One region of the Rhodoferax sp. GW822-FHT02A01 genome, then DNA from elsewhere that is predicted to be linked to it. Evidence: predicted binding sites of a transcription regulator. Region 1 holds the regulator's gene; the other holds the start of a gene.
What was found. The regulator LexA, encoded in region 1, represses DNA repair genes until DNA is damaged. The targets are predictions, from matches to a motif close to ACTGTATNNNNATACAGT.
Positions count from the first base shown of each region.

Region 2: AAGF34_RS23330 (DNA topoisomerase IV subunit B) is a predicted target of LexA. The motif match lies at 1,471-1,488, and genes of this name have one in related genera.

Region 1 covers NZ_CP152376.1:4,119,795-4,123,205, forward strand. The annotation lists gene AAGF34_RS19585 (D-2-hydroxyacid dehydrogenase family protein) at 1-696, opposite strand, end outside; gene AAGF34_RS19590 (DUF1993 domain-containing protein) at 799-1,314, shown strand; gene AAGF34_RS19595 (hypothetical protein) at 1,343-1,585, opposite strand; gene lexA (transcriptional repressor LexA) at 1,696-2,370, opposite strand; gene AAGF34_RS19605 (asparaginase) at 2,484-3,411, shown strand, end outside.
Region 2 covers NZ_CP152376.1:4,934,765-4,938,175, forward strand. The annotation lists gene AAGF34_RS23330 (DNA topoisomerase IV subunit B) at 1-1,438, opposite strand, end outside; gene AAGF34_RS23335 (MFS transporter) at 1,581-2,801, shown strand; gene AAGF34_RS23340 (hypothetical protein) at 2,807-2,932, shown strand; gene AAGF34_RS23345 (class I SAM-dependent methyltransferase) at 2,946-3,411, shown strand, end outside.

The sequences.
Region 1 (3,411 bases):
AAGGTCACTGGCTCGCACAATGTGTTGCGTTGCCTCATTCAGTCGCAGATGCAAGGAAATCACGTCGGAGTGTGTAAAGAACAGTTCCTTGCTGGGCGCCGCAATGTGGCCATCGTGCACTGCCGCCTCGCGGGAAGACTCACTTCCCCAGATGATGGTCTGCATTCCAAATGCTTTGCCATATCCGGCGACCAGTTTGCCTATTCTTCCGTATCCCCATATGCCCAGCTTCTTGCCGGTCAGTGTGGTGCCAATTCCAAAATTTGGGGGCATGGAGCTCGCCTTCAGTCCGGACTGCTGCCAGGCCCCGTGCTTCAAATTGCCAATGTAGTGGGGTAACCTGCGCATGGCCGCCATCAGCAACGCCCAGGTTAGTTCAGCCGGCGCCACCGGTGAGCCGGCGCCTTCGGATACAGCAATGCCACGTTCAGTACAGGCTTGCAGGTCGATATGGCTGCCAGCACGCCCGGTCTGGGAAATCAATTTCAGCTTGGGCAGCTTGTCAATGAGCTGGCGATTGATTGCGGTGCGTTCACGTATGAGCACCAGAATGTCGGCATCCTTGAGTCGCACCGAAAGCTGCCCAAGACCCTTGACCGTGTTGGTGTACACCTTGGCTTGATAGGGTTGCAGCTTGCTGGCGCATTCGAGCTTGCGCACCGCATCTTGGTAATCGTCCAGAATCACTATGTTCATGCCCCCATTGTGCCTTGATGGAGACAGAAAAACTCAGGCAGAACGGCGGCGGATAGGCGCTAACATGCGCTTCCCTTTGGTTTACTCGTTTGAAAGATATCCATGTCCATTTCCATGTCATCGGCCAGCCTTCCGGTATTTGCAGGCATGCTCAGCAACCTGAGTCATTTATTGGATAAGGCGCAAGCCTTTGTGGATACCAAGAAGTGTGATCCTGTTGCCATCACGCAGTACCGTCTGGCGCCGGACATGCTGCCATTCACCAAGCAGATTCAGATTGCATGTGACGCCGCAAAAAACGGAATTGCCAGGCTGTCTGGGATGGAGGCGCCCCGATTTCCGGATGACGAGCAAACACTGGCTGAACTAAAAGAACGCATTGCAAAAACATTGGCCTATTTGCAGACCGTGCCAGCGCACGCAGTGGACGGAACCGAGTCCAAGGAAATCACCTTCCCAGTAGGAAGGGACACCATGCGCACAATGCAAGGTGAGGCATACCTGAAACAGTGGGTGCTGCCGAATCTGTTTTTCCACATCACCACAGCCTATGCAATCCTGCGTCACAACGGCGTGGATGTGGGAAAAAAGGACTATCTGCTGGGTGCAGCCGCCTGACCGGGGGGCACACCCAGACGGGCCACTCTTAGTGCAGCGCCGCCTCGCTGGCGGCCAAGCGGTCCAACTCGGCACAAACGTCAGCCATACGCCCCGAAATGACCAGCCTGCCTACGCCGGCAGGCGTTTGGCCTCTGTCCACCACACGCAAGACCCGCAAAGGCCTGGAAGAAGCCATGGCGGGCGACAGATTGATCGCATCAGTCCCACGGCTGACGCCAGCCAGACAGGCTGTCATGCCGCCTCGAGGGAACGCATTTTGAACGGCCATGGGTGTCGGCCTGGCACTATGTGGCCGGCCGCCCATAAGGCGGAGCAAACCCTGGACCAGTTTATCTTGCATAAGCATTGCGATATTCATAGATTTCTCCCGGTTGCGGCTCACATGAGCATGGTGTTGCGGATAAGGCCAACTGCGAGTCCTTCGATTTCGAAGGGGTCTCCAGGTTCCACCACGATGGTTTGGTAATCCGGGTTTTCCGGATGCAGTTCGATCAGGTGTTTGTTGCGGCGGAAGCGCTTGACAGTCACCTCGTCGCCGAGCCGGGCCACAATAATCTGGCCATTCTTGGCATCTTTGGTAGCTTGCACGGCGAGCAAGTCGCCGTCCATGATTCCCGCATCACGCATGGACATGCCTCGTACCTTGAGCAGGTAATCCGGTTGCCGCTGGAACAGGCTGTTTTCCACGTAGTAGGTTTGGTCCACATGCTCTTGGGCGAGAATGGGAGAGCCTGCTGCAACGCGGCCCACCAGAGGCAACGCCAGTTGGGCCAAACCGGGGAGAGGCAGGGAGAATTGTTTGACTCTGGACTCGTTGATGGAGCGCAAAGTCTCACTCTTGAGTCGGATGCCACGAGAAGTGCCGCTGACCAATTCGATGACACCTTTGCGGGCCAGGGCTTGCAGATGCTCTTCAGCCGCATTGGCGGACTTGAAACCGAGCTCGTTGGCGATTTCTGCACGGGTAGGAGGCGCCCCGGTACGTGCGATAGCGCTTTGGATCAAATCCAGAATCTGCTGTTGTCGGGCAGTGAGTTTGGGGCTTTCGAGCATGCTGACTCCTTTGGTGTGCACTGGATGGATCACTGGGATTGCAGACACTGTTTTCTTATCCAGTGACTGTATTTTTAACCAGTTTTATGCTTTTGACAAGAGGGTGACGTGATATGGCGAAAAAAGTGGTTTTTCTAGGTATGGGTGGGACGATTGCTGGCAAGGCGCAGAACGCTGGAGACAACGTGGGATACACGGCCGGCCAAGTGGGCGTTCAACAGTTGCTTCAGTCGGTGCCTGGTCTTGACAAGGCAGTGGGCGACGATCTGCCTGTGTCTGAACAGGTGTGTCAGATCGACAGCAAGGATCTTGAGCACTGTGATTGGTTCACGTTGACTGCCAGGGTTCTCCACCATCTGCAGATGCCGGATGTGCGCGCAGTCGTCATCACGCACGGGACGGATACGCTGGAAGAAACCGCCTACTGGTTGTCGCGAGCGTTGCCAGGGAAGATGCTCAACCAGAAGCCAGTGGTATTGACCTGCGCCATGCGGCCGGCCAGTTCACTGGCGCCGGACGGGCCCACGAATATGGCGGATGCAGCCACGGTGGCATGTTTTCAAGGTGCGCGGGGCCTGTTGGTGGTGTGCGCGGGCAAGATTTTCGAAGCGGCGCATGTGCAGAAGGTGCATCCCTATCGCGTCGACGCATTTGATGCGGGCGAGGCCGGCCCCCTCGGCGTGGTGGAGGAAGGGAGCGTTCGCCTGTTGTTCAATTGGCCGAATGCGGATGCTCTGCGGCCTGGACTGGACTGCGCACAGTTGCAGGCGCGCGGTTTGCCGCGTGTGGAAGTCTTGCTGAATCACGCAGGTGCCAGTGGTGCCATCGTGCGCAGCCTGCTCAACCCTGTGGAGGGTGACGCACCGGTACGCGGCATTGTCGTTGCCGGAACCGGCAACGGCACTATTCACAAGGATCTTGAGGCCGCGTTGCAGCTTGCACAACGTCAGGGCGTACGGGTCGTGCGCGTTAGCCGATGCGCCTACGGCTGTGTAGTGGGTTCTGCCGCCGCCGATGGTGCCTTTGCGCATTACGGTTTGT
Region 2 (3,411 bases), 810 kb from region 1:
TGTCGTGGATTTCGGTATTGGCGAACAGGCGGTCGCGGTCTACTTCCCAGGTATTGAGCACCTTGCCGCGCAGGGGCAGCACGGCCTGGTTTTCCTTGTCGCGTCCCATCTTGGCGCTGCCGCCCGCAGAGTCGCCCTCCACCAGGAACACCTCGTTGTAGAGGATGTCGCGGCTCTCGCAGTCGGTGAGCTTGCCGGGCAACACGGCCACGCCGGAGCTCTTGCGCTTTTCCACCTTCTGGCCAGCCCGCTGGCGGGTTTGTGCCGCCTTGATGGCCAACTCGGCCAGCTTCTTGCCGTATTCCACATGCTGGTTCAGCCACAGCTCCAGGGCTGGACGCACAAAGCCGGAAACCAGCCGCACCGCATCGCGAGAATTCAGCCGTTCCTTGATCTGCCCCTGGAACTGCGGGTCCAGCACCTTGGCCGAGAGCACATAGCTTGCGCGCGCAAACACATCCTCAGGCATGAGCTTCACGCCCTTGGGCAACAGGCTGTGGAAGTCGATGAAACTCTTGACGGCGGTGAACAGGCCGTCGCGCAGACCACTTTCATGCGTACCGCCTGCGCTGGTGGGAATCAGGTTGACATAGCTCTCGCGCACGGGCTGACCGTCTTCGGTGAAGGCCACGCACCAGGTGGCGCCTTCGCCATCGGCAAACTGCTCACTCTGGCTGTCGGCAAATCCTTCACCATCAAACAGCGGAATCACCGGCTCGGCGTTGAGCGACTGCATCAGGTAGTCGCGCAGACCGCCTTTGTAGAGCCAGGTCTGGGTTTCCTTGGTCTTTTCGTTCAGCAGGGAAACGCTGACACCGGGCATGAGCACCGCCTTGCTGCGCAGCAAGTGGGTCAGCTCGTTCATGGGCAGCGCGGCGGACTCGAAATACTTGGCATCAGGCCAGACGCGCACGGTGGTGCCGGACTTGCGGTCGCCCTCTCCGGCCTTGCGCACCTGCAGCGGCTCGGTCACGTCGCCACCTTCAAACACGATGCGCGCCACCGCGCCTTCGCGGTAGCTGGTGGCCTCCAGGCGCTTGCCCAGGGCGTTGGTGACGCTCACGCCCACGCCGTGCAGGCCGCCGGAGAAGCTGTAGGCACCGCCCTTGCCCTTGTCGAACTTGCCACCGGCATGCAGGCGGGTGAACACCAGCTCAATCACCGGGGCCTTTTCTTCGGGGTGCATGCCAAAGGGAATGCCGCGGCCGTCGTCTTCGATGGATACGGATCCGTCCACATGCAGACAGACCTTGATCTTCTTGCCGTGCCCGGCCAGCGCTTCGTCGGCGGCGTTGTCCAGCACTTCCTGGATGACGTGCAGCGGGTTGTCGGTGCGGGTGTACATGCCCGGGCGCTGCTTGACCGGCTCCAAGCCCTTGAGGACGCGGATGGAACCTTCTGAATAGTCGGAATTGGATGAGGGGGGTTTGGCTGACATAGGCGCGCATTGTAGTGGGTGATTGATTTTTCACTGTACAAAAAGACAGCCAACCGCGGCACGCGGCTGATTGTCACGTCGGCAACAGGGCTGATACGGGACTACGTTCCTGACCTTATACAGATTGGCTACATTAGGTGGCATGCCTGAAACACAAAAACGTATATCCATACTTCAGTTGCTCGTCTGCGGCGCCATGATCGTCACGCTGGCCATGGGCGTTCGCCATGGCTTTGGTCTGTGGCTGCAGCCCATCACGCAGGACCGTGGCTGGAGTCGCGAAACCTTTGCTTTTGCCATTGCCATCCAGAATCTGGCCTGGGGTGTGGCCGGCATCTTTGCCGGCATGCTGGCTGACCGGTTTGGCTCTTTCCGGGTGATTCTGGTAGGTGCGGCCGCCTACTGCCTGGGCCTTTTGGGCATGGCTTACGCCGACAGTGGCCTGCTGTTTGCAATGAGCGCCGGCGTGCTGATCGGTGTGGCCCAGTCGGGCACTACGTATGCGGTGGTGTATGGGGTCATCGGTCGCAATGTGCCTGCAGACAAACGTTCCTGGGCCATGGGAGTCACGGCGGCGGCAGGATCTTTCGGGCAATTTCTGATGGTGCCCACCGAGGGGTTTCTGATCAGCCATTTCGGCTGGCAGCAGGCTTTGGTATTGCTGGGATTTGCGACCCTGCTGATAGCACCGCTGGCCTGGGGGCTGCGTGAGCCGGATTTTGGCGGCCATGCCCATATGCACCGGGATCAATCCATCCTGCAAGCCATGCGCGAGGCCTTCAAGTACCCCAGCTTCCAGTTGCTGATGGCGGGCTATTTTGTCTGCGGCTTCCAGGTCGTATTCATTGGCGTACACATGCCCAGCTATCTGAAGGACAAGGGGCTTTCGCCTCAGGTGGCGAGCTACGCCTTGGCCCTGGTGGGGCTCTTCAACGTATTCGGCACCTACGCCGCCGGCGTGCTGGGCCAACGTCTCGCCAAACGCAAGATCCTGGCGTTCATCTACCTTGCCCGCTCGGTCGCCATCACCCTGTTTTTGCTGGTGCCGCTGACACCTGCGTCGGTCTATCTGTTTGCCAGTGTGATGGGGCTGTTGTGGCTTTCAACGGTACCAGTCACCAATGCCACTGTGGCGCAAATTTTCGGGGTGGCCCACCTGTCCATGCTGAGCGGCTTTGTGTTTTTCAGTCACCAGATCGGTTCCTTTCTGGGCGTATGGCTGGGTGGCTATCTGTATGACAAGACCGGTAGCTACGACAGCGTCTGGCTGATTGCCATTGCCCTGGGTGTGGCAGCCGCCCTGGTCAATCTGCCCATCAAGGAGCGCGCCATTGCGCGCGCCGCACTGCCGCAATCGGCCTGAATCCCATGCGACGCAACGCGCGCTGGTCTGTGATGCTGGTGGTTGTGGCCTTGCTGACTGCGGTGTTCGCCCTGTATAGCAGGGCGGACTTTCTGGTGCAGCTCAGCAATCAGCTATGGTCCTGCTTTTAGCCCCTGAGTCCGAATGACAACTGCCTCTGCCACTGCCCACAACCTTTCTGCACCATCCCCCTGGATCACCCGATGGACGCATCTGCTCGCTGCAGGCTGCTCCGTGCTGGACGTGGCCTGTGGCAGCGGCCGTCATCTGCAATGGTTTGCGGAACGTGGTCACGCCGTGTGGGGTGTGGACAAAGACATCGCTGCCGCGCAGCAGAACGTGCCGCAAGCCCATCTGCTGCAGGTCGACATTGAAACTGGGCTCTGGCCATTGGCCGATGCAAACGGCCTGCGCACCTTCGGTGCCGTGGTCGTCACCAATTACCTCTGGCGACCATTGCTGCCCACACTGGTAAGCAGCGTTGCGCCGGGTGGGTATTTTCTGTACGAAACCTTTGCCGCGGGCAACGAAACGGTAGGCCGCCCGTCCCGTCCCGACTTTCTTCTGCAGGCTGGCGAACTGTTGCAGGCATGTGCCGGAATGCAGATCG